2 regions of the Paenibacillus sp. M2 genome follow, and region 1 is predicted to be linked to the other one. Evidence: riboswitches for the same ligand, from Rfam matches in the RefSeq annotation. Region 1 holds a riboswitch; the other holds the start of a gene.

The links. A riboswitch is a leader RNA that binds a small molecule or an ion and turns the genes downstream of it on or off. The one in region 1 is predicted to bind glycine.
Region 2: it holds a riboswitch for glycine, as region 1 does, so the genes downstream of both, sdaAB (L-serine ammonia-lyase, iron-sulfur-dependent subunit beta) here and gcvT (glycine cleavage system aminomethyltransferase GcvT) in region 1, are expected to answer to the same signal.

What each region holds. Positions count from the first base shown of each region.
Region 1 covers NZ_CP169648.1:5,693,495-5,710,267, forward strand. The annotation lists gene ACETMN_RS26105 (BglG family transcription antiterminator) at 1-1,866, opposite strand, end outside; gene ACETMN_RS26110 (PTS mannitol transporter subunit IICB) at 1,905-3,359, opposite strand; gene gcvH (glycine cleavage system protein GcvH) at 3,779-4,171, opposite strand; glycine riboswitch at 4,516-4,638, shown strand; gene gcvT (glycine cleavage system aminomethyltransferase GcvT) at 4,959-6,095, shown strand; gene gcvPA (aminomethyl-transferring glycine dehydrogenase subunit GcvPA) at 6,092-7,447, shown strand; gene gcvPB (aminomethyl-transferring glycine dehydrogenase subunit GcvPB) at 7,582-9,021, shown strand; gene ptsP (phosphoenolpyruvate--protein phosphotransferase) at 9,259-10,971, opposite strand; gene ACETMN_RS26140 (HPr family phosphocarrier protein) at 10,964-11,239, opposite strand; gene ptsG (glucose-specific PTS transporter subunit IIBC) at 11,317-13,368, opposite strand; gene glcT (glucose PTS transporter transcription antiterminator GlcT) at 13,655-14,509, opposite strand; gene ACETMN_RS26155 (flotillin family protein) at 14,675-16,222, opposite strand; gene ACETMN_RS26160 (hypothetical protein) at 16,285-16,773, opposite strand, start outside.
Region 2 covers NZ_CP169648.1:527,956-544,728, forward strand. The annotation lists gene ACETMN_RS02545 (methyl-accepting chemotaxis protein) at 1-1,721, shown strand, start outside; gene ACETMN_RS02550 (arsenic transporter) at 1,910-3,202, shown strand; gene ACETMN_RS02555 (phosphate ABC transporter substrate-binding protein PstS family protein) at 3,768-4,694, shown strand; gene pstC (phosphate ABC transporter permease subunit PstC) at 4,810-5,745, shown strand; gene pstA (phosphate ABC transporter permease PstA) at 5,748-6,635, shown strand; gene pstB (phosphate ABC transporter ATP-binding protein PstB) at 6,648-7,403, shown strand; gene ACETMN_RS02575 (phosphotransferase enzyme family protein) at 7,628-8,620, shown strand; glycine riboswitch at 8,969-9,091, shown strand; gene sdaAB (L-serine ammonia-lyase, iron-sulfur-dependent subunit beta) at 9,344-10,033, shown strand; gene sdaAA (L-serine ammonia-lyase, iron-sulfur-dependent, subunit alpha) at 10,023-11,000, shown strand; gene ACETMN_RS02590 (alpha-glycosidase) at 11,171-12,931, opposite strand; gene ACETMN_RS02595 (response regulator transcription factor) at 13,160-13,843, shown strand; gene ACETMN_RS02600 (HAMP domain-containing sensor histidine kinase) at 13,870-15,411, shown strand; gene ACETMN_RS02605 (ABC transporter ATP-binding protein) at 15,492-16,406, shown strand; gene ACETMN_RS02610 (ABC transporter permease) at 16,403-16,773, shown strand, end outside.

The DNA.
Region 1 (16,773 bases):
TGGCTCCGTGAGCTGAAACAGACTGATAGACGGCCTGTATATCCCCTCACTTCGTGTATGAAACAGTGCAAGTCTTGTGCCGGGAATCTTCTGACTCCCCACTGCTTCACGTGCCTCCAGCCGTTTTGCAATCTCCTCTGGTCCCTTCAACACACCAGATCCATGGAGTACGTTGCACATCGCATACACCGTTTTATAGAACCCGATATCCTGATTATCCAGCGGGTACACCTGAAACTTGCCAATAATTCGGACGATTTCAACTAAAATAGCTTCCATTCCATCAGGGTCCGAGTAACGACTTGTTGTCTGAACCTCTGCTTCACGGGGCTTATTATGCTGTCGTTGTAATGTTGTTGTTCGGATAAAATGACGCAGACGTTCGCTCTCTTCTGCCGTAAGCAGTGGACTCACTTTGTAATACTGATGCTCATCCATCGGCAGATCGACCGTCGATAACACCAGATCATATTGATCTGTAGGTATCCGGGCAGCTTCATACCAGGACACGCTATCCATGATTCGAATCTCGGGAATCTCCTTGGACAATCGGCTGGATAGCATGCGTGATGATCCAATTCCGCTTGTACACACGATGATCGCCCTGATCTCCCGTTTCAATGTACGCAACCTCTCGATGGAAGCCCCAAAGTGCATGACCAGGAAACCAATTTCCTCATCCGGAACGTCTGTGCCTGGCCAAGCTTGCCCCACAGATTTTTTGACATCTTCAAAAAGTGAATCATAATCCTTCCGGATCTGCTGCAGTAGCGGATTACGAATCATCTGGTGCCCTTCAATACGCTCCATGACAGGTTGCATATGAGCAAGCAGACCTTCACGAAGCAAACGATCCTCATGAAAGGCGTAATGCGTTCTCCCCTGCATCTGATCAATCAGTGAATGCACCCTGTCCAGTAAAATTAAGTCGTCTATTGGCAACAGCCGCGAAGAGTGAATCCGCTGCTCTGTCTCAACTAATAGTCTGTGAAAATAAGCTTGCTCCTCTTGGGAGAATGTCAGCCCCAGTTGAGTGGATAACACACTACACAAGCGTGAAGCCATATAAGGCGGAACCTTCATCTCATCTTGCGCTGCAACTGCATCTCCCGTGTTCTCTCGTAGAGACATACCACCAATACCAAAACCTTTACGAATACGGACAACCGCTACGGATAATTGAATCAGCAGCTTCATGTATTGACGTTCCGGGATGTTCTCCAGCCATTCAATATCTGGTTGCCATAACGCATTTTCTATCGTAAGCACATCACCGTGTCCAATCATATCCAGCAATTTTTGGTTTACGATGGAGCCACCTTGTTCAGGTTGTCTTCCGAACAGGTCGGATTCATCCAGAAATTCCAGAGCAAGTGCAGCTATGGCTGTGCGATGAATCGTCTCACTCCCGTTAATCTTGACGCCATATCCACGTCTGCGAACCAGTTTTAGTCCCGCCTGACGAATTCGTGACTCCAGATCGTCCAAATCCGTGGTTACGGTGGATACGGTCACTTTCAGATCCGAAGCCAGAGCGAGTAACTTTACAGGCTCCGCTTCATCAAGCAGGATGCAAAGCATGAAGAGCTTACGCTCTTCCGGCGTAAACTCTACATATTCTTTACCCTCTAGTTGCTGGCGCAATACAGCCAGATCATCGGAACTGGCATCAATTCGGATACCGGTTCCCGATTTTTTTTCCAGCCTCATGCCCAAGGGTTCAAGCCATTGTTCAATCATTTGCAGCTCCCGGTGAACCGTTCGGGTACTGACCTTTACTTCAACGGCGATTTCGCCGGCTGTTACTTCATGTGGATGCTCCAGCAGAAACTCCACGATTTCACGTTGTCTTTTGGTAATACTCATATCTCAGCCTCCGGCTCAGGGAAAACAAATGCGTACAATTACTTTAGACGTTCAACGAGCGCATCGTATTCCGGGCTTTTTAGGAAGTTGTCGATGGATATATGTTCTGCGTTCGGCGCAACGGAGCGGGCACGATCGGTTAATATTTGTTGTGTGATGACCACATCTGCATCTGGCGGGATATCACTGATGGCCGTATTGGTCACCGTAACGTCAATCCCCTCTGCCTTCATCTTCTTGCGAAGAATGGAAGCGCCCATGGCACTCGAGCCCATACCTGCATCACAGGAGAAAACAATCTTCTTCACATCTGTTTTCACTGGAGAAGAAGCCATATCTGCGGCTCTGTCTGCTTCACGTCGATTAGCCGTAATGCCAGCGTTTGGCACGGTTCCTTGACTCTTCATGTCTTTCATCCGACTGGATGCGGACTCCAAATCTTCGTCCTTTTGTTTACCCGTTTTCAGCAACACCGCTGCAACCAGGAAAGATACGACGGCTGCTACAAGCACCCCTGCGAGCATCGGCAGGTATCCACCTTTTGGTGTTAAGAGGAAATACGCGATAATACTACCCGGTGATGGTGCCGAAACAAGTCCCGCTCCGGTGAGCATGAATGTTAATGTACCTGCGACGCCACCCGCGATTGCGGCAAGAATCAAAATGGGTCTCATCAGAATGTAAGGGAAGTAGATCTCATGAATTCCCCCGAAGAAATGAATGATAACGGCACCTGGTGCAGAAGATTTGGCCATTCCGCGTCCGAAGAAACAGTAAGCAAGCAAGATACCAAGTCCCGGACCCGGGTTCGATTCAAGCATGTATAATACAGATTGCCCTAATTCTCTCGCTTGATCTGTTGCAATCGGTGTCAGAATTCCGTGGTTGATCGCATTGTTCAGGAACAATACTTTACCTGGTTCAATGATTAGGTTGACCAGTGGTAACAAGCCCAGATTCATTAAGCCTTGTACCCCGGCAGACAATACTTTGCTAATTGCTTCTACAGCAGGCCCGATGCCCAGTAGCGCAAAAATCCCCAAGATCCCGCCAATAATACCGGCTGAAAAGTTGTTAACCAGCATTTCAAATCCGGCTCTAATTTTACCTTCAATGGATTTATCGAACTTTTTGATGATCCATGCTGCCAGTGGTCCGGCAATCATGGCACCGAGGAACATCGGGATATCACTACCCACGATGACCCCAATGGTCATAATGGCACCCACGACACCACCACGCTGACCATGCACCATCGTACCCCCGGTGTAACCGATTAACAGTGGCAGCAAATATTTGATCATCGGATCAACTAGCTGCGCAAGCGTCTCGTTAGGGAACCAGCCTGTTGGAATGAACAGAGCCGTAATTAATCCCCAGGCGATGAACGCTCCCATATTCGGCATGACCATACCACTCAGGAATCGGCCAAAACGCTGAACACCAACCCGTAGCCCACCTTTGGAATTGGACGATTGGTCCAAATTACTCATTGTATTATCCTCCTTGGATCAAGTGATTATGATTTATGAAAGGGGTATCATTTCTCCCCTGCTGTAATCCTAAGCGAGAATGCTCTCCTGTTCAATGAAATGAAAGCGTACTTTCGTCATGAACAATGATGACAACATTAGGTTATGTAATCGTTTTAATCGATGCATAATGGCTGAATCCATTGGTACGCAAGGCTTTTCTTGCCTATGACTTTTATCATTTCCAGAATCATTTTCTAACCTATAGCTTGGTCCAATCAGGTGATTTACATCCACAATCTGCTTCAATCCACATTCAAAACTATTCCTGGAAAGCACAAAAAACCTGTGCAAGCATCCGGCTCACACAGGTGGAAACAATATGAAGCTCATTTCATTTGGTTATAAAATATATGTTAATAAGTACAAGTTCGTTGCTACTATTCTTCCGTATGTTTACGATACGCGTCTGCATTCATCAATGTAGACAATGCTGCTGTCAGATCTCCCTCAACACGAATCTCAATCATCCAGCCTTCCTCGTAAGGAGAGCTGTTCACAAGTTCAGGTGAGTCCTGCAACGAATCATTGACTGCAATAATAGAACCTGTGACGGGAGAGAACAAGTCCGAAACTGTTTTGACCGATTCTATTGTTCCGATACTGTCCTCTGCTTTTACATTGGTTTCAAGGTCAGGCAATTCCACAAACACAATGTCACCCAGCTGATGCTGCGCGAACTCGGTAATACCAATACGTACAGTATCCTCCCCTACGGTTTGCACCCATTCGTGCTCTTCACTGTACAGGAAATCACTTTTCAATTCGCTCATCGATATCCGCCTCGCTTTTCATTAAATGAGTGCATGCGTTCTTTGACCTTAACCCTTTTCCCAGAACATAGCGTATGATATTTATGAATCAAATGTCAAGATACCTCACAATTTATTTGCTGAACACCTCTAAATCCTGTAACCGGATTACACTCTTTCTTCATATACTGGTGAATATTAGAATAGTAAGCGCAGTCTTTTTAAATACACGAACAATAATACTTAAAATATATTAAATATTCGGTTTTTATTCATTATCAATGATATCGTTCTTGACATCGGTAGTGGATTCACGTTTTAATGAGAGGAGTAAATGTGTTTATTGGACTATGTTATACTCGCGGATGAATGTAAAGGGAGAGATTACCCGTGACACCCGATTCGGGATGTACATGAGGTAACGCCGAAGGAGTAAACCACCGATAAGCGGGGGTGAATCTCTCAGGCAAAAGGACTTTTACGGGACGCAACTCTGGAGAGAATCTATTCGCCCTGTGCGGGCGTTATGATCACCCAAGGGGAAACCTGCTGCACAACGCAGCGGGGTAACTCTCAGGTACAAGGGACAGAGCCTTAGAATACAGCGTGCTACTTGGCATGCCGATTCTTTGGCCTGTCCTTTTCCTTTTTCCCAAAAAACGAAAAACAGGATGTCGAACGGCGCTGCCCTAGCTGCTTACCATACTTATGTTATGAAAATATCTAGCTGAAAAATTTAAAAATACCCTGCTTCATTGATCCACGATTATATTTCCGGCCGGTTGACGGTCCATGACGAGGTGATTTGATGTCCGATTTGCTTAAAACACCACTCTTCCCCCTATATCAGCAATACGAAGGTGTACGGTGCATTGATTTTGGAGGCTGGGAGCTTCCGGTGCAATTTAGCGGAATCCAAAAAGAACATGAAGCGGTACGCGAGCGCGCTGGACTGTTCGATGTATCCCATATGGGCGAATTTACAGTACAGGGTGAGCAGGCCGAAGTTTTTTTGCAACAAATGACGACCAATGATGTGACCACGCTGGTTCCCGGTCAAGCCCAGTACACCCTGATGTGTTATCCAGATGGCGGTGTGGTGGACGATCTGCTCGTGTATAAGCTGAAAGATCAGCATTATATGCTCGTCGTTAACGCCTCCAATATCAACAAGGATTGGGCGTGGCTGCAAGAGCACTTGATCCCTGGCGTAAGCATGACCAACGATTCGGAGCAGACGGCGCTGCTCGCCTTGCAAGGTCCACTGGCTGTAGACATTATCGGAAAAGTTACAGATACGGATGTATCCACGATTGAACCGTTTCGTTTTGTGCAGGATGCTGAAGTATGCGGAGTAAAATTACTGTTGTCCCGTACCGGTTATACCGGTGAAGATGGCTTTGAGCTATATGTACCTGTGGACCAGGCTACTGTAATCTGGAATGGATTAATGCAGGCTGGAGAAGAGCATGGGCTGGTTCCAGCTGGACTTGGTGCAAGGGATACGCTGCGTTTTGAAGCCAAGCTGCCTCTGTATGGGCAGGAATTATCGGCAACGATCTCTCCGCTAGAAGCTGGCGTTGGTATGTTTGTGAAACTGAATGCCGGACCTTTTATCGGACACGAAGCCTTGTTACAGCAAAAAAATGACGGGCCCGCCCGTAAACTGGTCGGCATCGAAGTACTGGAGCGCGGTATTCCTCGCCCCCACTATCCGATTTACGCCGAAGGCGTACAGATCGGTGAAGTGACAACAGGCACGCAATCACCTACATTGAAGCGTAATCTGGGGCTTGCCCTCATCGACAGCAAATACGCTGCGCTGGGAACCCCGCTTGAGATTGAGATCCGCGGCAAGAAACTAAAAGCCGAGGTTGTGAAGACCCCTTTTCATAAACGGACACGTACGTCTAAGACACCTACTCAAGGAGCTGATCAAGCATGAGCAAGCACCGGTACATTCCCATGACTGAACAAGATCAGAGCGCCATGCTCGCAACCATCGGTGTGGATACGCTGGAGGAACTGTTTCAGGACATTCCAAAAGAGATTCGTTATCAGGGCGAGCTGCCCGTATCCTCCAAACTTGATGAATATGCGCTAACACGTCATATGTCCAAACAAGCCGGCGCCAACGCCAATTTCGAAACACACGCCAGCTTTCTCGGCGCAGGTATATACGATCATCATGTTCCTTCCGTCATCAATCATGTCATTTCCCGTTCCGAGTTCTACACTGCCTACACACCTTATCAGCCTGAGATCAGCCAAGGTGAACTACAGGCCATTTTCGAATTTCAATCCTACATCTGTGAATTAACCGGTATGGCTGTAGCCAATGCCAGTATGTATGACGGCGCAACCGCCTTTGCTGAAGCAGGTAATCTGGCCGCAGCGGCAACTCGTCGCAAACAGCTCATCGTCTCCCGTACCGTTCATCCGGAAGCCCGTCAGGTATTGCAGGCGTATGCGCACGGACTCCGTCTGGAGATTGTCGAGATTGGTTATAAGGATGGCGTCACGGACTGGGATGCCTTGCAAGCCGCCATATCGGACGATACCGCTGCTGTCATGATCCAGAGTCCGAACTTCTTTGGTGCCGTGGAAAATGTGAAGCAGGCTGCCGACCTCGTGCATGCGCACAAGGGCCTACTCGTTGTAAGTGCCAACCCGCTATCGCTGGGTCTGCTGGAAGCCCCAGGCAAGCTGGGTGCCGACATCGTTGTAGGTGATGCGCAGCCCCTTGGCATCGCCGCTTCACTCGGCGGCCCGACATGCGGATATTTCGCCGTATCCCAGCCTCATATGCGCCGAATTCCTGGCCGAATTGTAGGCCAGACCAAGGATCGCAACGGAAAACGTGGATTTGTACTCACACTGCAAGCACGTGAACAGCATATCCGCCGCGAAAAGGCGACATCCAACATCTGTTCCAACCAGGCTTTGCTTGCACTCAGCGCATCTGTGTATATGTCCATCATGGGGAAACAAGGCATGATCGATGTCGCGGATCTGAATCTGCAAAAGAGTCATTACACCCTGAATACATTAACTGCGATTCCTGGAGTTAGCCTTACTTTTAATGCACCCACATTTAATGAGTTTGTTATTAAACTTCCTGAAGGAACCGATCTGGATGCTCTTCAACTGAAACTGCTGGATGCAGGCTTCATTGGTGGTTACGAACTCGGACGTGATTATCCGGAGCTTGCCGGACATATGCTGATTGCTGTTACCGAACGACGCAGTAAGGAAGAGATTGACGAATTCGCACGAGCATTGGAGGGATCGCTGTGACTCAGGAAACGACGACAACGACAACACCGGCACAAGGACAATCGGAAACAGGCACCTCTTTCTCCACTTCGTCTAAACCTGAGACGGATACAACATTCAGTGCACAGACCCTATCTCCTGCTCCGGAACAATCATTGATTTTTGAACTCAGTAGCCCTGGACGTGTCGCTTATTCCTTGCCAGAATGTGACGTTCCTCGTCAGGCTGCCGATACGTTGATTCCCCGGGAAATGCTCCGTTCGGAAGCAGCGGCACTACCGGAAGTGTTCGAGGTAGATGTTATCAGGCACTATACTGCGTTGTCCCGCCGCAACTTCGGCGTAGATAACGGATTCTATCCACTGGGCTCCTGTACGATGAAATACAATCCAAAGATTAATGAGGACGTGGCCCGTTACAATGGATTCGCCAAAATCCATCCGTACCAGCATGAATCCAGCATTCAAGGTGCACTTGAACTGTTGTATACGTTGCAAAACGACCTTGCGGGGTTGACAGGTATGGACGCTGTAACCTTGCAACCAGCCGCTGGTGCTCATGGAGAATGGACTGGACTTATGATGATTCGTGCCTACCACGAAGGTCGTGGCGAACAACGTACCAAAGTCATCGTGCCCGATTCTTCGCATGGTACCAACCCAGCAAGTGCTACCGTTGCAGGATTTGAAACTGTGACGATTCCATCCCGCGCAGATGGACTGGTCGATCTGGACGCGCTCCGTGCAGCCGTCGGTTCGGATACGGCAGCATTGATGCTCACAAACCCAAATACACTTGGTTTGTTCGAGAAAGACATTCAGGAGATTGCATCCATCGTACACCAGGCTGGTGGTTTGCTTTACTACGATGGCGCGAACTCCAATGCCATTATGGGCATTACCCGTCCGGGTGATATGGGCTTTGACGTGGTGCATCTGAACTTGCACAAAACGATGAGTACACCTCATGGTGGTGGTGGACCTGGCGCCGGACCAGTCGGTGTGAAGAGCCGCCTGATCCCGTTCCTGCCTAAACCGATGGTGATCAAAAATGATGACGGTATGTATGCATTCGATCGTGAAGGCGATCAATCCATTGGCCGGGTGAAAGCCTACTACGGTAACTTCGGTATATTGGTACGTGCCTATGCCTACATTCGCACCTATGGACCGGAAGGCTTGCGCCGTGTGTCTGAATGTGCGGTACTGAATGCCAACTATATGATGGCCCGCCTCGCACCATACTACGAGATTCCGTATCCGGGTGTATGCAAACATGAATTTGTCATGTCTGGTCGGGGTTTGAAGCAATATGGTGTGCGCACACTTGACGTTGCCAAACGATTGCTTGATTTTGGATATCATCCACCTACGGTGTACTTCCCGCTCAACGTTGAGGAATGCATCATGATCGAGCCGACGGAAACCGAAAGCAAAGAAACACTGGATGGGTTCATTGATACGATGATTCGGATTGCCAAAGAAGCGGAAGAGACACCAGAGTTGGTACTCAACGCACCTTACGGAACACCAGTCACTCGTCTTGATGAGACCACTGCCGCCCGCAAACCTGTACTCAACTGCGCATGCAGTTAAACACTAAGTGAATTTCTAATCCATGCTCTTGCTGATGTTAACTTACCCCAGCAAGAGCATTTTTTTGCCTAGACATTACAGGGTCTTTCTCCTCGTACTCCCCTCCTATACATTCGCGCAACAAAAAAAGCCGATATCCACAATGAATCGCGGATACCGGCAAAATTGCTGCACGACTGCAGCTTTTTATCGGAAAAAGAAACCCTTAAAATCGGGTGGAAACCCCGTAAAATTACATTACGCTTGAATGCTTTGAACCAATTCAACGACTTGTTCAGCCGTTTGCATATCCAGAGCTTTAGCAGCCAGTTCCTGCATATCCGCACGGGACAGCTTGGTGATCTGACTACGAGCTGGCAGGATGGAGGTTGCGCTCATGCTGAACTCATCCAATCCAAGACCAAGCAGCAATGGAATTGCTGTTTCGTCTCCTGCCATCTCACCACACATGCCAACCCATTTGCCTTCACGATGCGCAGCATCGATAACCATTTTAACCAAACGCAAAATGGCTGGGTTGTAAGGCTGGTACAGATAAGCCACTCGTTCGTTCATACGGTCAGCAGCCATTGTGTATTGAATCAGATCGTTCGTTCCGATACTGAAGAAATCCACTTCTTTGGCAAACTGATCTGCCAGAACTGCAGTCGAAGGAATTTCGACCATGATTCCGAGTTGAATGCTGTCAGAAACAGCAATACCTTCAGCAACCAGCTTCTCTTTCTCTTCGAGCAAGACAGCTTTTGCTTCACGGAATTCACCAAGCGTTGCGATCATTGGGAACATGACACGCAGGTTTCCATGTACGCTTGCACGCAGCAATGCACGCAATTGTGTACGGAAGATATCCAGACGGTCCAGACACAGACGAACTGCGCGGAAGCCGAGGAATGGATTCATTTCTTTTGGCAGATCCAGGTATGGAAGCTCTTTGTCTCCACCGATGTCGAGTGTACGAACAACGACAGGTTTGCCTTCCATTTTTTCCAGTACCGCTTTGTAAGCATTATACTGAATGTCTTCGGATGGAAGCTTGTCTCTGCCCATGTAAAGGAACTCGGTACGGTACAGGCCTACAGCCTCGCCGCCGTTTTCCAGAACACCCGTTACATCATTGGGTGTACCGATGTTGGCTGCAAGTTCAACATGAACGTTATCCACCGTTACCGTTGGCTCATCACGAAGTTTTCTCCACTCTGCACGTTGTGCATCATACTGTTCCTGTTTGGCACGGTATTCAGCAATAACTTCATCAGTAGGGTTAACCAGTACGTGACCATCCAGACCGTCAACAATGATCATATCGCCTTGTTTCGCTTGAGCCAAGATGTCCTTGGTTCCAACGACAGCAGGAATTTCAAGAGAGCGAGCCATGATCGCTGAGTGAGAAGTACGTCCACCAATGTTAGTTGCGAAACCTTTAACAAATTGGCGGTTTAATTGAGCCGTGTCGGAAGGTGTCAGATCCTCCGCAAGCACGATCACTTCTTCATTGATCTCAGCTGGACTCATGAAGTCGATACCAAGCAAGTGATTTAGCACACGTTTGGTAACGTCACGCATATCTGCAGCACGTTCCTGCAGGTAAGCACTCTTCATGTTCTCAAACATGGAGATAAATTGCGATGCCGTTTCGTTCAAAGCAAATTCTGCATTGATCATGTCATCTGCAATTCTAGCTTTAACCGGATCAATCAATTCCGGGTCATTCAGAATGAGCAAATGCGAAGCAAAAATCTCAGCTTTTTTCTCGCCAAGCTCTTGTAAAGTGCGCTCTTTGATCGCCTCAAGCTCAGCCTGGGATTTACCCAGAGCTGAGTCGAGTTTCGCGATCTCTGCGTCAACGTCGTTGATTTGGCGTTTTTCTACAGAGTAATCAGGATGCTCCAAGATAAACGCCTTGGCGATAGCAATACCCGCCGAAGCCGCGATCCCGGAGACATTAAGCATTAATTTCGCCCAACCCTTCGTTAACCATAACGTCAGTCAAAGCTTGAAGAGCTTCAGCTTCGCCTTCGCCTTCAACGATGATGCTGATAGTGTCGCCTTGTTCCAATCCGAGGGAAAGAACACCCAGAATAGATTTCAACGTTACTTTTTTACCGTTAGCTTCTGCAAAGGATTCTGCACCTTTGAATTTGTTTGCTGTATTTACCAGGGCTGTCGCCGGACGTGCGTGGATACCATCTTCGTCTGTAATTCTGAATGTTTGTTGCATTACAATCATCTCACTTTCAGTAGTTTGGTTTAGGCATTGCATATATTTACACTTGCTTGCCATCGTCGTAACACTTCTTATTTTATCTCAATGATTGGCTGTTCGCCAACTTTCAGCACTCCACTCTTCTTCAGAGTTACCGTGGAGCCCTCTGGCAGGTTGGTGAAAATAACTGGTGAAATGATCGAAGGAGCGTTTGCTTTGACATACTCCAGATCCACTTCCATAATCGGCTGACCTGCCGATACCAGATCACCTTCCTGTACCAGTACGTTAAAGCCTTGACCTTTCAACTTCACCGTATTAACACCTATATGAACAAGCACTTCCTTGCCACCATCGGACATGATGCCCACGGCATGTTTGCTTGGAAATACATTAAACACTTTACCATACACAGGAGAAGTTATCGTACCATCATGTGGCAAAATTGCGAATCCATCACCTGTCATTTTCTCAGCAAAGACCGGATCAGGTACGTTTGTAATGTCCAGTAATTCACCATTAACTGGCATGACAATATCCTCAGCAACAATGCGCTCGCCTTGCTCACCTTGTGCCTTCTCCTCTTCAGGAGTTGGTTTGGCAGCTACTGGCGTTGGTGCTGGTGTTCGTCCTGCAATAATATCCTGCATTTGAGATTTGATCGTGTCGGAACGTGTTCCGAAGATGGCTTGAACATTATTACCCACTTCAAGTACACCAGATGCACCCAATTGTTTCAAACGATCTTTTTTCACATTGGATTTCTCATTAACTTCAATCCGCAAACGAGTAATACAAGCGTCCAGATGTTTGATATTCTCTTTGCCACCAAAAGCTTCAAGAATGTTATGGGGCAGATCATCTGTTGAACCAGAGCCTCCGCCAGATTCGGTTTCAGGCGTTGCATCCTCTCGTCCAGGTGTTTTGAGATTGAATTTGCGAATGATAAACCGGAAACCGAAGTAATAGATCACCGCAAGAATCAATCCGACAATAATAACGTCCCACCAAGGTGTACGGTTCGGAATAATCCCGAAGATCAGGAAGTCAATGAACCCACCGGAGAAGGTCATACCGATCTTTACACCCAGAATCTGCATGGTCATGAAAGACAAACCTGCAAAGATACAGTGTACTGCAAACAAGATTGGTGCTACGAACAGGAACGAGAACTCAAGCGGCTCTGTAATCCCTGTCAGGAACGAGGTCAGCGCAGCTGAACCCATGATCCCTGCAACATACTTTTTGTGCTCCGGTCTTGCTTCATGGTACATCGCAAGTGCCGCTGCTGGCAAACCAAACATCATGAACGGGAATTTACCAACTTGGAATGTTCCTGCTGTTAGAGCAACGCCATCACGTAACTGGCTGAAGAAAATCTTCTGATCCCCACGAATAACATCTCCGGCTTTATTCACATACTCACCAAACTCAAACCAGAATGGGGAGTAGAAAATGTGATGCAAACCGAACGGAATCAATGACCGTTCCACAACTCCAAAGATGAACGCCGACAAGGTCGGACTTGTATCTACCATGAAGTGAGATACAGCATTCAGTCCATTTTGAATCGGAGGCCAGATAATCACAAGAAGCAATCCGATTACAAGGGATACTACCGATGTGATAATCGGTACAAATCGTTTACCTGCAAAGAAACCCAGGTAGGACGGCAGTTCGATTTTGAAAAATCGATTGTAACACAGCGCGGCGGCAATACCTATGATTATACCTCCGAACACGCCTGTACTTAATGTTGGGATACCCAAGATGCTGGCATAACCCGGTACTTCACCGATCATTGCCGGAGTAACACCTACCGCAGATCCTAATGTAACATTCATGACCAGGTAACCGATGATCGCTGCAAGACCTGCAACGCCTTCGCCACCAGCCAATCCGACAGCTACACCGACAGCGAACAGCAATGCCAGATTATCGAATACGATCTGACCTGCGTTCATCATAATTGTTGCGATCGAGTTCACCCAAGGGGTGTCGAGCGCAGTTACATATTGCAAGAAATCTGGATTAACCAACATGTTACCAATTCCGAGCAGCAAACCTGCCGCAGGTAGAATGGCTACAGGCAGCATGAGAGCTTTACCTACTCTTTGCAATACACCAAAAAGCTTTTTGAACATCGCGTCGTTTCTCCCTTTCGTCTAATTTATATGTTGTGATGCAAGCAAGGGAACACAAAAAAGGCATGAATTAATAAAGTAAACTGTGCCAACCTTGGGGTATAGCATACCCTGTACAAGGAAAGAACAATCACACTTTAATTAACTCATGCCTGATCGAGTCAGTAACACGTCGCTTATGTTTATTCAGTTGCTTGATTACGGAAACCATTGTAGCACCAGTTCTAATCTATTGCAAGCCTTTACACCAAAAAAATAAATTCCGCATTCCATCACTGGAATGATCTCACTTATTCTCTTCTTCCTTCCGCTGATTCAGCCTTTGCAGATGAATGGTCAGATAACCTACCTCCGCAGGATAAACCGGCAGTTTCAGTCTTTTCTCCATTACTTTGGTCAGTTTCCATGCAAGCGAGTACATTTCGGGATACTCCAACTTAAGCAGGGAATCCAACTTATGGAGCTCTTCCACTTTGTCTCCACGGCGAACACGCTCAAGGGCGAAACGAAGATGAGTCAGCAAACGAGAGTAATCAAGCGATTCCGCTTCAAACGAATAATCGAGTTGATCAGACACCAGGTTCACCAAATCAGTGATCAATTGTGAATGCTCACGTACCTGGGATATATTTTGATTGGTCATTGCGCTATAGATATGGAGGGCAACAAAACCAATCTCGTCCATCCCCAGATCTACACCCATTTTCTCTTTGATCAGACGAATAGCGTATTCTCCCATTCGATATTCTTCAGGATAAATTTCGCGGGTTTCATATAAAAATGGATTTTGTATGATAATGCCCTGCTCCTTGCGTTTTAACGCGAAAGAAATGTGATCGGTTAATGCAATATGGATATGTTCATTCAGAGGAACGTCCGTACGCTCTGCAATATACGTAATAACTTCGTTAATAATCTCGATCAGTGCTTCATCCACCTGTGGAAGAAGCTGTTTGTACTGCTCTTGCTCCTGCTGGTTTTTCAAAATAAACATTTTCTCCACAGCCATCAATGGAATGTGATCACTCGGTTTTCGGTTAAAGCCAATGCCTTTACCAATAACAACGACTTCCCCGTGTTCTGGATGCTGTGCAATGATTACATTATTATTTAGCGCTTTATCTACATGCAGGCTGCTCATTGTTTGCACCTCTTTTTCACACCATCTTAGGTGTGATTATGTCACACCCTGTTACGAACAAAAAGACACCCGGAGCGGGCAAACCGCGCCGGACGTCTCGCTTAAAAAGTAACAAAAATTCGTCTTAAGGTCAATAGAGTAACCATGCAAGATTCGAAGTGCTTCTTACTCGTCAACTCCAGCTCTTTCCACAATCTTGTCGATTATAGAAGGAGTTGTTACAGGCTCGCTCTGTTGAATGGCAACCGGTGCAGGTGTTTTGGACTTGGTAAGGCCCTTGATCAGCTGCTCAACGTCAATGCCGGATACGCTCTTAAGCATCTCTGGAGCCGTCGCCATAAGTTCCGTAACATAGTTACTCACCCGCGTGGCACCTTCACCTTTACCTGTATCTACCACAGTCAGTTTATCAATGGATGCAATCGGCTCGGCAATTTTGCCAGCCAGCTCAGGCAGCATTTTGACAATGATATCGAGTACAGCCGCTTCGCCAAACTTCTGGAACGCCTCAGCCAGTTTTTCCTTCGCTTCTGCTTCTGCAAGTCCCTTCAAACGAATAACTTCAGAGTCCGCTGTACCTTTGGCAAGTTCAGCATCCGCCATAGCCTGACCTTCAAGTCGTTTCTGTTCAGCTGTCGCTTTGGCATGTGTTTCAATGGAGTACTGTACTGCATCTGCTTCACGCATTCTTTTAGCTTTGTCTGCTTCGGCCGCTTGCTCTACTGCATAACGATCTGCTTCGGCCTTTTTCTTCACTTCGGCGTCATATTGCTTCTCACGTACGATGATTTCCTTGGCCTGGAGGTCAATTTCCCGTTCCTTACGAACGAGTTCAACTTTCATTTCCTCTTCGACTACGGTTTGTCTAGCACGTGCCTCATGAATATGGTACGCCTGATCGGCTTCCGCTTTGGCTGTATCTTGATCCCGCTTAAACGTGGCTACTTTCAGTTCCTTCTCTTTGGCTGCCTCGGCGATATTGGTATCCCGCAGCAACTCTGCTTTCTGGCCCTGTTCTTCCGCATTGGCCTTCTGAATACGCGCATCACGCATGGCTTCCGCTTCGGCAATCTCGGCATCACGCTTCACTGCTGCAATTCTCGGTTTACCGAGAGCATCCAGGTAGCCCTGTTTGTCACGAACATCCTTGATCGTAAAGGAAACAATTTGCAGACCCATTTTCTTCAGATCTCTAGCGGCTACGCCTTGAACCTCTTGTGCAAACCGATCCCGGTTCCGATATACTTCTTCCACCGTCATTGTACCGAGAATGGCCCGCAAATGCCCCTCTAGTACCTCCTGTGCTTCGCTTCTCAGCGCTTCTACAGGTTTACCGATGAATTGCTCAGCTGCCGTAGCAACGTCCTCTACAGCGCCTCCAACCTTGATAATAGCGACACCATCAGCGATAACCGGAACACCTTGCTCCGTGTACACTTCAGGTGTGGAGACATCCAGCTTGTGGGACAACAAGGAGATAAATTCTGATTGCTGGAATACCGGCAGGATAAATGCACCGCCACCACGAACAATCTTAATTTTTCGGCCAGAATCATCATCAGAGATATTTTTGCTACCCAAGAATGATCCCGTAACGATCATCGCTTCATCCGGTCCAACCGTTTTGTATCTCGCCCAAAAAGCCAATCCCAATATCAGAATCACACCAACAACAACGGCAGGTATCAACAACACATCCCAATCTAAATTCATTCCACATCTCTCCCCTTATTCATTTATGATGAGTGCTTAAACTACTTAGGTGGTAAGAATACTTATAAATCTTTAAGTACGTTTTCATCCCATTCCGACACACGCAGTACGCCATCTACAACATCCACTACAACAACACGGGCTCCCGCCGCAATGGGGAGGTGTTCAAAACTGGATGCTGTTTGAATCGTACTACCTGATGCAAAGCGGATCATCACTTCACCAAACCCTTTTTCCGGCACCGGAATGGTAATTTCCCCAATTTTCCCAGATAATTCTTTCATTGAAAATGCAATCGAGACATCGCTGTTACGCATCGGTTTGATATATGCGAAGAATACCAGCATGGCTGCAGCAATACCTATAAGCAGGGATAATATTAGACCCGACATCGCACTTAATGAACTATAACGTGTCAGCATAATGCCTGCCCCACCGAAGGTTGTAATGGAACCAGCTAACACAACGGGTTTGAAAAAATCAAGACCTGGCATCTCAAAAGCCCCGTCCAGCAAGCCGTCAATCAAGTCACCCAGCACCAGGCTGACAAC
Region 2 (16,773 bases), 2.2 Mb from region 1:
AATATCTGGGCTTGCATCCCGATGCCATGAACATTTTTGTAGGAACAACGGAAGGAGTCATGGTTCGGGGTAAAGCAACAGCAAGCAGTACGCGGGGAGATGCATATGATCCTAGGGAGCGGGAGTGGTACAAACTAGCGATGGAAAAGCCGGGTACAGCCGTTGTATCCGCTGTGTCTGTTAATACCGATGGCGTTGCCGTTGTATTTATCTCCAAAACATTAAAGGACCAATCCGGTGTTGTCGGTTTGTCTCTGGATCTAACAGACCTGCAAGAGCAAGCATCCATTAAGGTGGGTAAAGAAGGCTACGTCATTATTTTGGATGCAAACAAAAATTATGTCGTATCGCCTGTAGCAGATGCAGGTACACAGGAAGCTAGTGGTTTGCTGGATGAAATGTATGAGGGTAAAGAAGGTCAATTCGATTATGTATTCAATGAGCAACCGAAAACGATGATCTTTGCTACCAATGAAGCAACGGGCTGGAAAATTGCCGGAACGATGTCTAAAAGTGAAATAACCAATGCGAGCAAGGACATTCGCATGATTACATTTGTAGTGATCCTGGCGGCCACGTTCCTTACGCTCATCTTCATAATCTGGTTTACACGCTCCATGCTGCGTCCAATCAAACGACTTCAGGAATCGGCCAGAGCGGTAAGTAAAGGCGACTTGACCGTGAAAATGGAAACTGGGCGTAAAGATGAAGTCGGGGAACTGGCAAAATATTTTGAACGTATGGTCGATAACCTGCGAATGATGATTCTTGGTGTACAAGAAACGACAGAGCAGGTATCTGCTTCTTCTCAAGAGTTGTCTGCCAGTGCAGAACAAACCACCAAAGCGATTGAACATTCAACACAGGCCATTCAGGAACTGGCTGAAGGTGCAGAGCAGCAGGTAAACAGCGTGAAAGATGGATCGGGACAGATGAGCCGAATGGCAGAAGATGTTCGCATGATGTCCGAGCGTGTGCAATCGATTACGGCGAATATGCGGAATACGTCCGGAGCGGCTTCTTCTGGGAATGAGGCAGCAGGACAGGCTGTGGAGCAGATGAACAGTATCCAGGAAACGGTGGAGCAGCTGGGAACGGTGGTTCAATCTCTGAATGCCCGTTCCGTTGAAATTGGTAGCATGGTTGATGTCATTGCATCCATCTCGAAACAAACGAACTTGCTCGCATTAAATGCTTCTATTGAAGCGGCAAGAGCGGGGGATGCGGGTCGTGGGTTTGCAGTTGTAGCCGGTGAGGTACGCAAACTGGCAGAAGAATCCGGAAGTTCGGCAGCGCAGATTGGTGAGGTGGTTCATAATATCCGTCAGGACATGGATGCCGCTCTAATCGCCATGAATGCGGCTCAGACTCGGGTAGGAGAAGGAATTCAGGCTGTGAATACGTCAGGACAATCCTTTGCTCAGATTCGGGAGGCGGTGGAAGATGCTGTTCATACATTGGATGACTTGTCCGCAACAACGAAACAACTGGAGAGTGGTGCATCCCACGTTGCCAAGGCGATGAGTGATATTTCGAATGTGACCCAGGAATCGGCTGCGAATACAGAATCCGTGTCTGCATCTTCGCAAGAACAACTGGCATCGGTAGAAGAGATCGCATCATCCTCGGCACATTTGAACAGTATGGCGGAACAATTGCAGGGATTGCTTGGCATGTTCAAGATGGTGGAGGATACGCCGAAGGATAAGGGCAAAGAATAAATTCCAGCATTTTAGCAACATAATCTACCACAACTTTTATATATAGAAGAAAATAAAGATAGACAATGTTCCTGTAGCCCTGTATAAATATATCGTCTGGTTATTCTGCGCGTATAGCGGTGTAATCTTACAAAACAAGATCGAATTAACGAAATAATATATGGATACAGGGTACAGCAGGAGGCTCTATGGTATACGTAGCAATACTGATTTTTGTAGTAACAATCACCTTGGTAATCTGGCAACCTCGTGGATTGGGGATCGGTTGGACTGCCTCGGGTGGGGCATTGGTTGCCTTGCTATGCGGGGTCGTCAGCTTGAACGATGCCTCGGATGTAGCATCCATTGTATGGAATGCAACGCTGGCCTTTGTTGGCATTATTATGATTTCTCTCATTCTCGACGAGACGGGTTTCTTTGAATGGGCTGCCCTTCATATGGCAAGGCTGGCTGGAGGAGACGGTCGCAGACTGTTCTTCTACTCCATTCTGCTGGGAGCCGCAGTATCTGCCCTGTTCGCCAATGATGGTGCAGCGCTCATCCTGACGCCAATTGTACTGGCGATGGTGCGGGCATTAAAGTTTGATGAGCGTATGGTACTGGCTTTTGTAATGGCGAGTGGATTTATCGCGGATACTACATCGTTGCCGCTGGTCGTCAGCAATTTAGTTAACATTGTGTCTGCCGATTTCTTTGGCATTACATTTGTAGAGTATGCGGTACGCATGGCCGTGCCGAATCTGATCTCGATTGTAGCGAGTACGGGGATGTTATTCTTGTTTTATCGCAAAAGCATACCCCAGCGCTACGACATCTCTCTAGCACGCGATCCGAAGGAAGCAATACGTGATCCACGGATGTTCCGAATTGCCTGGTTCATGCTTGGGCTGTTATTGGTGGCTTACGCATCCAGTGAGTTTCTGCCGATTCCCGTGTCGGTGATCGTGGGCTCCGTTGCGCTGCTGTTCGCTTTACTGGCACGCAAGAGCGAGGCTGTTGATCTGAAACGGGTCATTAAGGAAGCGCCATGGTCAATTGTGGTGTTCTCCGTGGGCATGTATATCGTCGTATATGGACTGCGGAATGCAGGGTTAACGGATCATCTGAGCCGCTGGCTGGATGCCATAGCAGAGCATGGTCTGCTGGCTGCTTCGCTCGGAATGGGCATCATAGCGGCCGTATTGTCATCGGTCATGAACAACCTGCCTACCGTATTGATTAACCTGCTAGCCATCCAAGGCGCGCATACCGAAGGTATCATTCAGGAAGCATTGATCTATGCCAATGTCATTGGTTCCGACCTGGGCCCCAAAATGACTCCGATTGGATCACTTGCCACATTGCTGTGGCTGCATGTGTTATCCCGCAAAGGTGTGAAGATTACATGGGGGTATTATTTCAAGGTAGGCATCATCCTGACGATTCCAACATTATTAATTACCCTAGCTGGATTGGCATTGTGGTTATGGATTCTAGGTTAGTTAAATTAGATTTTACATTAAGTATCAATAAGATAATTCTATTGTAATGTAAAAGGCTGCTCTCACAGCTGGTGCTACGCACTGGCAGCGAGGCAGTTTTTTTCTGCTTTTGTACCTTCTATAGAAGAAACAGATTTTCTTTCTCTATTAAAGAATCAACAAAGTATTTACACAAGGCCAGCCTTTTATAGGGCTGGCCTTCTTTGCCTACTTCCCAGGCAGGAGATGGAAATGCCTGAGATCCAACGAGCGCTGACACAGCGAAGGGAACGGAACGATTGTGGAAAATCGAAGCGTTCGCCTTTATCCCCGGATGTATTCCTTGGAAAAAGTAAATCATATAAATCCGGGGATAACAGCGATTGAAACAACGTCCGTTACCGAAGCGCCCACTTCAGCGCAATTTGTCTCAAATGATTTTCAATATACAGCCGATATTTTTAACATTGCGTTTACAAAACACTGATTTTAAGATGACATACCGAAACTACAATGAGTAAAGAGTTGATGGTGAACAAACAAATTCACAAAACGCCATCACTACATTGGGGGAGGAAAACAAAACATGTTTAAAAAGTTGCCGTTTATTTTGATGACCTTAACGTTCGTACTGGTGCTCGCTGCATGCGGATCGAAAAATGACGCGGGTACAGAGGGTGCTGCAAGCAATGGATCAGGGGAAGCTGCTGCTGAGCTTAGCGGTAACATTCTGGCAGTCGGATCGACAGCATTGTTACCTCTGGTAGAACAAGCTGGACAGAAATTTATGGCAGTTGATGAATATAAGAACGTAACGGTTCAAGTTCAAGGTGGCGGTAGTGGTACTGGTTTGACACAAGTATCTGACGGACAAGCTACAATCGGTAACTCTGATGTATTCGCAGAAGAGAAACTGGAGGACGAAGCCAAAGTAAAAGAACTGGTTGACCATCAAGTAGCCGTAGTAGCTATGGCTCCAGTTAGTAACAAAGATGCAGGTGTAGCAGATTTGACGAAACAACAACTAGTCGACATTTTCTCCGGTAAAGTAACGAACTGGAAAGACGTTGGTGGCGCGGATAAAGCAATCGTTATTGTAAACCGTCCAAGTAGTTCCGGTACTCGTGCAACGTTCGAGAAGTATGCATTGGGTGCAAAAATGGGTGATATCCAAGGTTCGATTCAGGAAGATTCTTCTGGTAACGTAAAAAAATTGGTAGCTGAAACGCCAGGTGCTATTGGTTACCTTGCCCTGTCTTACTTGGATGACAGCTTGCAAGTGTTGAAATACGAAGGTGTAGAAGCAACAGTTGAGAACGTAGAAGCAGGAACTTATCCGGTGTGGGCTTACGAGCACATGTACACCAAAGGTGAGCCGGATGCAGCAACAAAAGCGTTCTTGGACTACATCCTGAGTGACGAAATTCAACAAAACGACGTGACGGAACTTGGATACATTCCAATGTCAGGCATGAAAGTAAAACGCGATGCAGCAGGTAATGTGGTTCAATAATCTTTGAACTTGCGCATACAGCGAAAGAGGCGGACTCAGGTCCCGCCTCTTTACGCGGTTTGCTCTGAAATAATCCCATATTTTGCATTAATTCTACTATAGAAGGATGGTTGTTATGGAACAGACCGAAGGGGGAACGGTAATGAATAACAAGTTGAAACCGCGCCGGCCCTTAAAAGAAAAACATTATTGGGAAGAGTGGACGGGACGGATCTATACGTCGATTTGTGTCGTTTTCCTGATCGTTGTCATGTTTTCCATTGTTTATTTTGTAGCGTCCAAGGGACTGTCCACATTTTTCCAAAATGGAATAAGCATAAGTGAATTCCTTGGTGGAAAGACGTGGAATCCAACTGGAGAACCTGCGTTCTACGGGGCATTGCCGTTCATTACAGGTTCTTTCATTACAACCTTGCTTGCAGCATTGATCGCTAGTCCACTGGGCCTGTGTGCAGCACTCTTCATGACAGAGATTGTACCGGGTAAAGGGAAAAAGATATTGCAACCGGCGATTGAGCTTTTGTCTGGAATTCCGTCTGTTGTGTACGGATTTATCGGTCTGAGTGTCATCGTACCTTTGCTGCGCAGTATCTTTGGTGGAACAGGCGTCGGGATTGCAGCCGGATGTCTTGTTCTCGCGGTAATGATTCTTCCTACGGTAACAAGTATTATGGCAGATGCGTTGTCCGCGTTGCCAAAAGGATTGCGTGAATCCTCTTACGCACTGGGTGCCACTCGCTGGCAAACCATCTACCGTGTCATCATTCCAACGACTTTGCCAGCTTTGTTGACAGGTGTCGTTTTGGGTATGGCCCGTGCTTTTGGTGAGGCCCTTGCTGTGCAGATGGTTATCGGTAATGCACCGCATGTTCCAACATCCTTGCTCGAATCGGCTTCAACATTAACAAGTGTAATTACACTCAGCATGGGTAACACCACGATGGGTTCTGTTCATAACAATGCACTGTGGAGTATGGCGCTTGTCCTGCTGGTGATGACATTTGTCTTCGTCATTCTGGTTCGCCTGCTTGAAAGGAGGAACCGGGTATGAAAATGAAGGCAAAGACGGTAGATAAAATTGCAACATCCGTTATCGTTGTATTGGCCCTGTTCATTGTTATTATATTGCTCGGTCTGCTTGGCTTCATCATGTATAGAGGCATTGGACATATTAGCTGGAACTTCCTGACGAGCGCACCCCAGTTGCTTAAAGGTGGCGGCGGGATTGGTCCACAGCTCTTTAACTCCATATTCTTGCTTCTCCTGACATTGATTGTGACCATCCCACTCGGATGGGGCGGCGGAATTTACATGGCGGAATACGCCAAACCAGGCAAGATTACCAGCTTCATTCGTCTGGTCGTTGAAGTGTTGTCCTCATTCCCATCCATCGTTATCGGTTTGTTTGGTCTCTTGTTGCTAGTCAATCAATTTGGTCTTGGTTTCTCCCTGATCTCAGGTGCCTTGGCTCTGGCGATCTTTAACTTGCCACTGATGGTGCGGACAACGGAGCAGGCCTTCCGGGCCGTTCCGAAGGAACAGAAGGAAGCAGGTCTGGCGCTTGGGCTGTCCAAGTGGAAAATCATTACTTCCATTCTGTTGCCTGTAGCATTACCGAGCTTGATTACGGGTACGATCCTGGCATCGGGCCGGATCTTCGGTGAGGCAGCCGCATTGATGTTCACCGCAGGTATGAGTAGTCCACCACTGGACTTTACGGATTGGAATCCGACAAGTCCAAGATCACCACTTAATCCTTTCCGTCCGGCAGAGACACTTGCTGTCCATATCTGGAAAGTGAATAGTGAAGGTATTGGGCCAGATTCCAAAGAAGTGGCAGCAGGGGCATCTGCCGTGCTTGTCATTCTCGTGCTGGCGTTCAATCTAAGTGCACGCTGGATCGGTCGGGTTGTATTCCGCCGCATGACAGCTTCGAAATAAGGAGGAACCAACATGGCCATACCTTTTGGTACGGAACAGTTAAGCATATATTATGGACATTTCCAGGCGGTCAAACAGATTAGCCTGACGTTTCCTGAAGCAAGCGTAACGGCTCTTATCGGGCCGTCTGGCTGCGGTAAATCCACGTTCCTCCGGTCGCTGAACCGGATGAACGACGAGATTGCCGGTTCCCGTACAGAGGGACATATCTGGATGGACGGTAACGATCTGAATGAGCCTGGAACCGATGTAATCAAGCTTCGCCAGAAGATTGGCATGGTGTGGCAGAAGCCGAACCCTTTTCATAAGTCCATCTACAACAATATCGCGTTTGGCCCCCGCTACCGCGGTACGAAGAGTAAGAAGGCACTGGATGAAATTGTGGAAAAAAGCTTGCGCCGTGCTGCGCTCTGGGACGAAGTGAAAGACAGACTGCATGAGTCAGCTCTGTCTCTCTCTGGCGGACAACAGCAGCGCCTATGTATCGCTCGCGCTTTGTCTGTTGAACCACAGATTCTGCTGCTCGATGAGCCGGCATCTGCACTTGACCCGGTATCTACGGGTAAAGTTGAAGAGTTGATTACCGAACTCAAGAAGGAGCTGCGGATTGTTATTGTTACCCATAACATGCAGCAGGCGGCACGCATCTCGGATTACACAGCTTATTTCTATCTGGGAAGCATGATTGAGCATGGGGATACAGAGCATATTTTCACGAACCCGGACAATCGTCTGACGCAAGAATACATTATGGGTCGTTTTGGTTAATTGGATCATGGAGTGTCACATAGAGCAATAGACAGAGAAATTGAGAAATAAATAGAGACAAAAGAAAGCACAATGCCTGGACGGTTGTTCGGGGGTTGTGCTTTTTTAATTTATAATTTTATTAGAATTTTCTGTATGTGACATAAACATTATGCTACGATATTTAGTAATAAGAGAGCGTTTACATTACTTTGAAGGAGATGTTGATAATCACTACGGATCAGATGTCTTACGACCATATGGCAGCTCAGATTATACAGAACTACACTATTGAGAAACCTGTCGTTTCCTATATTCGTCACAACGAGAATCTGACGTATCATGTCGTTGATGAAGCAAGCGGGCAGAAGTATCTGCTCCGTATCCATCAAGCCGCATATGCAAGTATGACAGGCATTCAGCATACACCTCCTGCGCTGGAGGCAGAGATGAATCTGCTTCATGAGTTAAATGCAACGACAGCATTGCGCGTGCAACATCCAGTACGCAACGCATCCGGTGAATGGGTCACGGTATGGACAAGTGAGGCAGGGAAAGAGATCTGCTGTACAGTACTGGAGTGGATTGAGGGCAGGGACATCCAGCAGGGAGAACGTCTGACAACAGAGCAGATCTATGATCTTGGGGCACAACTGCAGATGCTTCATCAATATGGGCGTGAGCAGAATCAGACAGATCGAACAAAGGTGCGGCCGGCATATGGCAACATTCATGAGAACTTGGTCATGCTAGGGCAGCAAGAGGAAGGTGTCCGACTGGGGATTTTTACAACGGAAGACTTCGATCTGCTTCGTGAGACGTTTGAGAACATTAATGAGCAGCTAGAAACATACCCGCAGCACGCGGAGACATGGGGAATCATTCATGGGGATATTACTCGCAACAATCTGCTGATCACGGATCAGGGGATGTCCATGATTGATTTTTGTCTACACGGTTATGGTTATTATCTTTTCGATGCCGGAGGGGCAGCGCTTATGTTCAATCGGGAGGAACGTGACATATTCTTATCAGGTTATACCAAACAGATCGCACCACTGACGGATCGTGATATCCGATTAATGGAAGGGTTCATGTTGATCTTTACACTTGGTTATTATGCTTTTCAGATGGGGAACGAGTCTAGGCACGAGTGGATGAAAGATCGCATGCCGAAGTTATGCAGCAAGTATTGCAGACCTTATGTACAGAACGAGAGTATCTTCTACGAACTGTGAATTAGGGTGTGCAGATCAGGATAGGCCACGAACAGTGTGGTTCAAATATTATGGTTGCCTGAATACCCGAACAGTTTCGTGGACAATATCATAAATAGTAGTAAGCGCTTTATGAATTGAAGGAAAATGAAATAAGCTGTTTAAAAGTTCTCTTTATCGAATTAATGTAATGAAAGCTGACAAAATATTCTGGTTTTCATCGGTTCAATCGAAAATGAGGGAAATACATCCAAAGAAATCGTTAAGTTTGTTGACACTGATCTTCCGGTCGATTAATCTTAATGAAGAAGAAATGAACGATTTCCATTACTGTTCTGACATACGCTCAGAATGGTTCCATACAGCGGATGATAACGAGCGGGAGAGACCTGAGTTAGCCGAGCAATGGCTAGTCTTCAGGCACCGAAGGAGCAAGCTGCTGCGCACCCGGCGCAGCGGTTAATCTCTCAGGTAAATGTACCATCGTTGGACGCAACTCTGGAGAGTGCGCGAACTGCGCCACCCAAGGGGTATATGATCAGTCAGCCTGGTGACCTTGTCTGCAATTGCAGGGCATGCACCTTGTCGTGAGACACTGCTGATCGTGAAACTCTCAGGTATCGAGGACAGAGAGAGGGCCTGTGGCCTTCTTCTGTCCTTTTTTGATGTCATCATTCAGTAATAAAGGAACATTATGGCATGGGATCTGGATGAAAATGACGAATACAATTGGAGGGTTATAAGGTGCGATTTAAAGATGTTTTCTCAATTATTGGTCCGTCGATGACGGGGCCTTCAAGTTCACATACAGCTGGAGCGGCAAGGTTAGGGAGAATTGCTCGACAGTGGCTAGGATGTACGCCAGATCGTGCCCGGTTGACACTATACGGTTCATTTGCTGACACGTATCAGGGGCACGGAACAGATCTGGCACTGATCGGCGGTTTGCTGGATTATGTCACAGACGATCCGCGTATTCCGGATGCAGAGCAATACGCAGAGGAAGCGGGCATGGAGGTTGAGTTTTATACAAGTGGCCTGCCTGCTCCTCATCCCAATACGGTCAAAATTGAGTTGTGGCATGAAGAACGTGCCTGTTCCTTGATTGGTGCATCTATTGGTGGTGGAAGCGTATCGGTGCATTCGATGAATGATTTTCGTGTTCAGATTAGTGGTGAGTTTCCGACACTCGTTCTGCGACATGCGGACAAAGCAGGAGTGCTTGCCTCGGTAACGTCCACGATCAGTTCATCCGGGGTTAACATCGGGTATATGCAGGTGGACCGCAAAGCCCGTGATGGCGAAGCGCTGACCGCGATGGAAATGGATGGTGTGCCTAATCCTGATATGCTCAAGCGCCTGAAGGAGCTGGATCATGTACTGGATATTCGTGTCATCGATTTGAAGAGAGGAGTTGATTCGGATGCGATTTAAACATTTACACGAACTGAATACGATCTGTACAGCGGAATCCAAAACGATTGCTCAGCTGATGATCGAGGAGCAAGTTCAGGAGACCAATACACCGGAAGCGGATGTTGTGAAACAGATGTCTGAATATTATCAGGTGATGAAGGAAGCGGTACGTAAAGGGTTAACGGAAGATACAACATCACGCAGTGGATTAACGGGTGGAGACGGTAAAAGAATGGCCGAGTACATTCGCAAGGGTGAGACTTGCTCAGGAGATGCTTCCGCACTTGCCATGGCGTATGCCCTGTGTGTATCTGAAGTGAATGCCTCGATGGGGCGGATTGTGGCAACACCAACAGCCGGTTCCTGCGGCATTATCCCTGGTGTTTTTATTAGCTCACAGGAGCGATTTGGCTGGACGGACGAACATTTGGTGAACGGATTGTTCTGTGCGGGAGCGATTGGTTATGTTATTGCGAACAATTCATTTATCTCTGGTGCCGAGGGTGGCTGTCAGGCGGAAGTGGGTTCCGCGATTGGCATGGCTGCGGGTGCCATGGTTGAACTGCGTGGAGGTACACCGGAACAGGTCGTTCATGCGGTTGGCCTAGCATTAAAAAATACACTGGGCCTTATCTGCGATCCAGTTGCAGGCCTCGTTGAGATCCCGTGCATCGTCCGTAACGGACTGGGTGCAGTTACGGCGCTGGCTGCGGCTGACATGGCACTGGCCGGAGTGCGTAGTGCTATTCCGTCAGATGAAGTCATCGACGTTATGCTGGAAGTAGGCAGTGCGATGCCGAGCCGCCACCGGGAGACGGCCCAAGGCGGACTGGCCCAGACACCAACGGGCCGTAAAATGATGCAAAAGCTGGCTAAACCGAAGGCAAAGCGTGCAGAGCCTGAGCAGGAGTCGAAGCCAGCGGATTCTGACACAATTACAAGTGGTACGGATAATGCTCAAGTGCACACGGACCCTCAGGCTTAAGCTGAACGGGACCACTGAGATATAACCAGGGACATTATGATGTATAACGGCGAATACAAAACAAGCGTCCGCGAACCTGAATCCGGGTTCTGCAGGACGCTTGTTTATGCTGCCAGATGAAGCGAAGATAGGCTACTTAGATATGGCTCAGAAGTATGTGTATTATAACTCTAGTCCGGGCTCACAGCCGTACTCAGTACGGCATATCCATATGCGGGCAGTTCAATGGCGAGCACGCCATCTTCCTTGGCGGTACGATGGTTTCCACCGAATAGCTCGGTCCATTCCCCGTCACCGGCCTCCAGTTCGACAATAGCCGTCTCTTCGGATCGATTGAACAGAACCAGAATGCGTTCCTCCTCATTTTGCCGCTCAAATACCAGTTGGCTGCCATCGGTACGAGCCTGCAGGAAACGAACGGTGCCTTCTGCACGCAGGGCAGGATGAGCATGACGCAGGGAGATCAGTTTCTGATAAAAGTCGAACAGTTCTCGGTCCTGCTTCGCTTCATCCCATTCCATGCATTTACGGCAGCCCGGATCATGTTCGCCGTCCATGCCAATCTCGTCTCCGTAATAGATGCACGGCGCGCCCATGTAACTGAACTGGAATAATGCAGCCAGCTTCATCTTGCGCTGGTCTCCTTCACACAGCGTGAGCAGTCGCGGGGTATCGTGACTGTCCAGCAAGTTAAACGCCACTTCGCTGGCCTGAAGCGGATAACGGGATAATTGTCGACCGATGGAGTTCGCGAACTGTTCGGCGTGCATTGTATTTTTCACAAAGAAGGCATTTACGGCATCGGTAAACGGATAGTTCATGGACGCATCGAACTGGTCGCCTTGCAGCCAGGAGGAAGACTCGTTCCATACTTCGCCCAGAATGTAGGCATCCGGATTAGCGGCTTTGACCACACGGCGGAAATCACGCCAGAAGGCATCATCCACTTCGTCTGCAACATCCAGCCGCCATCCGTCCGCGCCCACTTCCTTGATCCAATACTCGGCAACCTTCAGCAGATAGTCCTTAACCTCGGCATTCTCTGTATTCAGCTTTGGCATGTGCGCTTCGAATCCGAAGGTCTCATACGTAGGAATGCCGTCCTTCACGTCCAGCGGGTATTCGTGTACATGGAACCAGTCCTTGTATTTGGATTGTTCTCCGTTCTTCTGTACATCCACAAACGGCGCATACGTCTTCCCGGAATGGTTGAACACAGCATCCAGCAATACGCGAATTCCACGTGCATGGCACAGCTCGACCAGTCGTTTCACGGTATCTGCGTCACCAAAGTGCCGATCTACCCGCAGGTAGTCTTCAGTATCGTATTTGTGATTGGTGGTAGCTTCAAAGATGGGGGTGAAGTAGATCGCATTAATGCCCAGATCACTGATGTAATCCAGATGGTCGATCACGCCCTGAAGGTCACCACCGAAGAAATTGAAGGGTGTCGGCTCGCCGCCCCACGGTTCCACCTTTTCCGGACTAATATCCGGGTTGCCGTTCGCGAATCGTTCAGGGAAAATCTGATAGAACACCGCATCCTTAACCCATGCAGGGGGTGTGAATACAGCTCCGGCATGAATATAAGGGAACTGGAACATACGACCCGGATCGTCCGGTTCTTCTTCCTGGAAGTCCGTCTCGGTCATCCAGATCTGTTCGTCTCCGTTTTTCAGCAAAAAAGAGTACTTCAGTCGGTGGTAGGGAGGTTTCACCTCGCCCTCGAAGTAATCGAACATCGAGTCAGAAGTGAACTTTGTTAAGGGGACCAGCGCTTTGGTTGCATCCCACGTATATTTGTCTCCGGTCAGGGCATGTACCTCAGTCAGATCATTCTTTTTGGCGCGCAGGCGCAGATGGATTGTATCTTGGTCATAGGCATAGGCCCAGTTTCGTTTCGGTTGATGATAGATGGCTTCCAGCAGCATAATGAATTTCCTCCCGTCAGGTGTAGGTATAATATGTACTTGGTAGATTTGATTGATATAACATTCCCCACGTTAATGGATAAGCTATAATTAGAATGTGTGGTAACGTAAAGGAATTCAATATGGTTTCAACAAGATATGAATCCATCTGTTATAGACAGCTTTTATTATGATGATGCTCAGATATATCATTAACCCAATGGGGGCAGAAAGGAAACGACTATTCGAATGAAAACCAAACTGTTATATATTGAAGATGATACGGAAATTGCGACTTGGGTCAGAGCCGATCTGGAGGAGCGCGGTTATGAGGTGGTATGGCTCGGCAGTGGTGAAGGTGCAGCGGAGGCTGCTGTCGGTTGCTCACTCATTATTCTGGATGTCATGCTGCCCGGGCTGGATGGATTTACGGTGGGCCAGCGACTGAAAAAAGAACATCCCGCGGTGCCCATTGTCATGCTCTCGGCCAGAACGTCCATTGACGACAAGTTGCATGGTCTCGATTTTGCCGATGACTATGTAACAAAACCATTTCACCCCGATGAACTGGCTGCCCGGATTGAGGTCCAACTGCGTAAGGCGGGAACTGCGGTCTCATCGGATACAGCTCTGAAGCTGGATCATCTCTCCATCTATGAGAAGGATAACCGCATCGTCAATGAGGAGACGGGGGATGAGATTGTTTTATCGGGAAAACAGTTCCACATCTTCGCCTACCTGCTACGACATATGGGCATGATTCGAACCAAAGAGCAGATCTATGAAGCCGTCTGGAACGAGCCCTATCTGGATGGAGACAAGACTTTGATGGTACATATTCGACATCTACGTGAGAAGCTGGAACTTGATCCGGCCAATCCGGTAATTATTCAGACAGTCCGCGGTGTGGGATATCGCGTGAAGAAGCCATGATCCGGCGGTTCCGAGAACGGAAGACGATGAAGTCAGAACGGAAGGGAGAACGAAGCGCGGGTCAAAAGCAGTCTGGGCGGCGCAAGCTACGCTTCGGGCGGTCCTTGATGTCCAGATATATCATCCTGATTCTAGCGGCAGTATTATTCGTGCCCGTCGTTCTTCCGATTATATCCATCCTATATGTTGTCGTAGTGAATAACACGAACACGAATCAAGCGGCACCCTATGGTGACGTTACTCGGATTAGTAACCTCTGGTCGCGTGAAGCAGAGAACCTGAATGGTGCTTCAGATGAGGAGGTTAAGGCCCGTTTGGAGCAATTACATGCATCGTATCCCAAGTCTTCCATGTATCGTGTGAATGCGAGCGGTGAGACCCTCTTCATTATCGGTGGTGAGGATGTAAACATTCAGAAATCCACATCCCCGGATGGCAGGACAGACACGACATTGAGATGGTCACTGGACACCGGGCAAACGGCAGAGACTCGAATTCCGGCCATATGGAATGTGAGCAACACGGTGCAATTCATGAAAGAAGCATCCTTTCGCGATCCGCTAACCGTAGTTACATACATCGGCGGAGGTGAAAAGGACAAGGGGCAGGGCTTCATGGTCATTGAAGTGCCGCGATCACTTCTGCAAATGAATCAGAGTAACTGGCCGATGGAACTCTTGTATCTTGGTATCGTAATGACCCTCATCTTTCTGATCTTCATCATTATGTCGATTCTCTTCTTCGCACGCATTCGCAAACGACTTATTCGTTTGCAGACGGCCATGATGACCACAGGCAAGGAAGGCCTCCCGCTTCCGGTAGATATCCGCCGGTCAGACGAGATCGGTCAACTGGAGGAATCCTTCAATCAGATGGTGCATCAACTGTCCGATAGCCGTCACCGTGAACGCGAGGAGGAACAATTGCGCAAGCGTCTCATTGCGGGGCTTTCTCACGATCTGCGTACCCCGCTAACGGTGATTCGTGGACATATGCATGCTTTGCACAAGGAAGAGCTGAGCGAGCAAGGTGACCGTTCATTACATCGCATGGAAGCAAAGATGGAGGACCTCGGCGGGCTCATTGACAACATGTTATCCTACAATTTGCTCACGAGTGGGAAATATACACTGAAGCTGGTAGAGAAAGATATACTGCGGATCGTCAGGGAAACGGCGGCCGCCTGGTACCCGGTCTGGGAGAAAGAGCAATTTGAGATTGATATTGACCTGCCAGAGGAACCATTAATCTGGCATATGGATGAACAAGGCATGCGCCGTATTCTCGATAATCTGTTCCAGAACGTAATTCGTCATGCTGCCAGCGGGAAATATATTGGCATATCAACCCAGGAGATTCAGGGTGAGACGGCCATCATTATTCAGGATCGGGGTCCGGGAATGCAACCGAATTCCGACACAAAAGGCACAGGTTTAGGCTTATCCATTGTAGACCTGTTGATTCGTGAGATGGGTCTGCGCAAGCGGGTAGACAGTTCCGAGACGGGTGTCCAGACATATATCTACAGTGGTAAGGGGAAACAGGGAAACAACAAACCGCTGAAATAGCTTTTTTAAACTAAACTTAAACTAGAGACTACTTTGGCTTTAACCTTGGAAGGTTACGATAGTTCCGAGGTGATCATACAGTGAGTGAAAATATTATTCAAACGGCTAATCTATGGAAAACATACCGGGACCGTGCAGCGGTCCGTGAACTTGATCTCCATATTAAAAAGGGAGATATCTATGGCTTCCTCGGTCCCAACGGTGCCGGCAAAACAACAACGATTCGCATGCTTCTCGGCTTGATTAAACCAACCAAAGGCGTGATCCGTCTCTTCGACAAGGATATCCGCAAGGATCGCATGGATATCTTGCGCCGTGTGGGTTCCTTGGTCGAATACCCGTCCTATTACGGACATCTGAACGCAGTAGAGAATCTGGAAACTTTGCGTCGCATCATCAATGTACCCAAATCAAGAATTGCTGAAGTGCTGTCCATTGTAGATCTGACCAAGGATGCCAAACGTTCGGTGAAGGGGTACTCCCTTGGGATGAAGCAACGTCTGGGTATTGCCAGCGCTTTGTTGGGTGAACCGGAGTTGCTGATTCTGGACGAACCAACGAATGGGCTCGATCCGGCTGGTATTCAGGAGATTCGGGAACTGATCAAACGTATGCCTCTGGAACATGGCATTACCGTTCTGGTTTCCAGCCACTTGCTGAGTGAAGTCGAACAGATGGCAAGTCGTGTTGGTATTATCCGTGAAGGCAAGATGGTGCTTCAGGATACCATCGCAAGTCTGCATAGTCAGACGGGTAGCTCTATCCGGTTAACGGTTTCCGAGCCGGAAGAGGCTATGAAGCTGGCGAGAGAACAGGGACAATTTGGTCAGCAACAAGGTTCTGCATTAACGTTCCCTTATATGGATAACAGTTCAGTGGCACTGCTTGTGCGCCGATTAATTGAGCAGGATCATGATGTGTATCGTGTAGAGGAACAGCGTCAGTCGCTGGAAGATCTGTTCATGCGTGTCATTGGCGAGGGGGCTTCCATATGACCGGGCGTGCATTATCGTCAGACTGGCTCAAGATTCGGGGGAAAGGGATCTGGTTTCTTATCTTTCTGGCCCCTCTTGGATTGACAGCGATGCAGGCGCTTAATTTTGGCTTACGGCTGGACTATCTGAAAGAGCAGTATGCAGATAACCTGTGGGGCGGATTGCTCGGCAATGTGGTTGTCTTTGTGCCCTTGTCTCTGATGCTGGGAGCAACCATTCTCAGCTCCATGATTGCTAATGTCGAGCATGAACAGGGATCGTGGAAACAGTTGCTTGCGATGCCCATTCCCAGACCAGCCGTGTATTTGGCCAAGTTCCTGCTTGCTTGTGTGCTGCTGGTGATCTCCTGCCTGCTGCTAACCGCAGG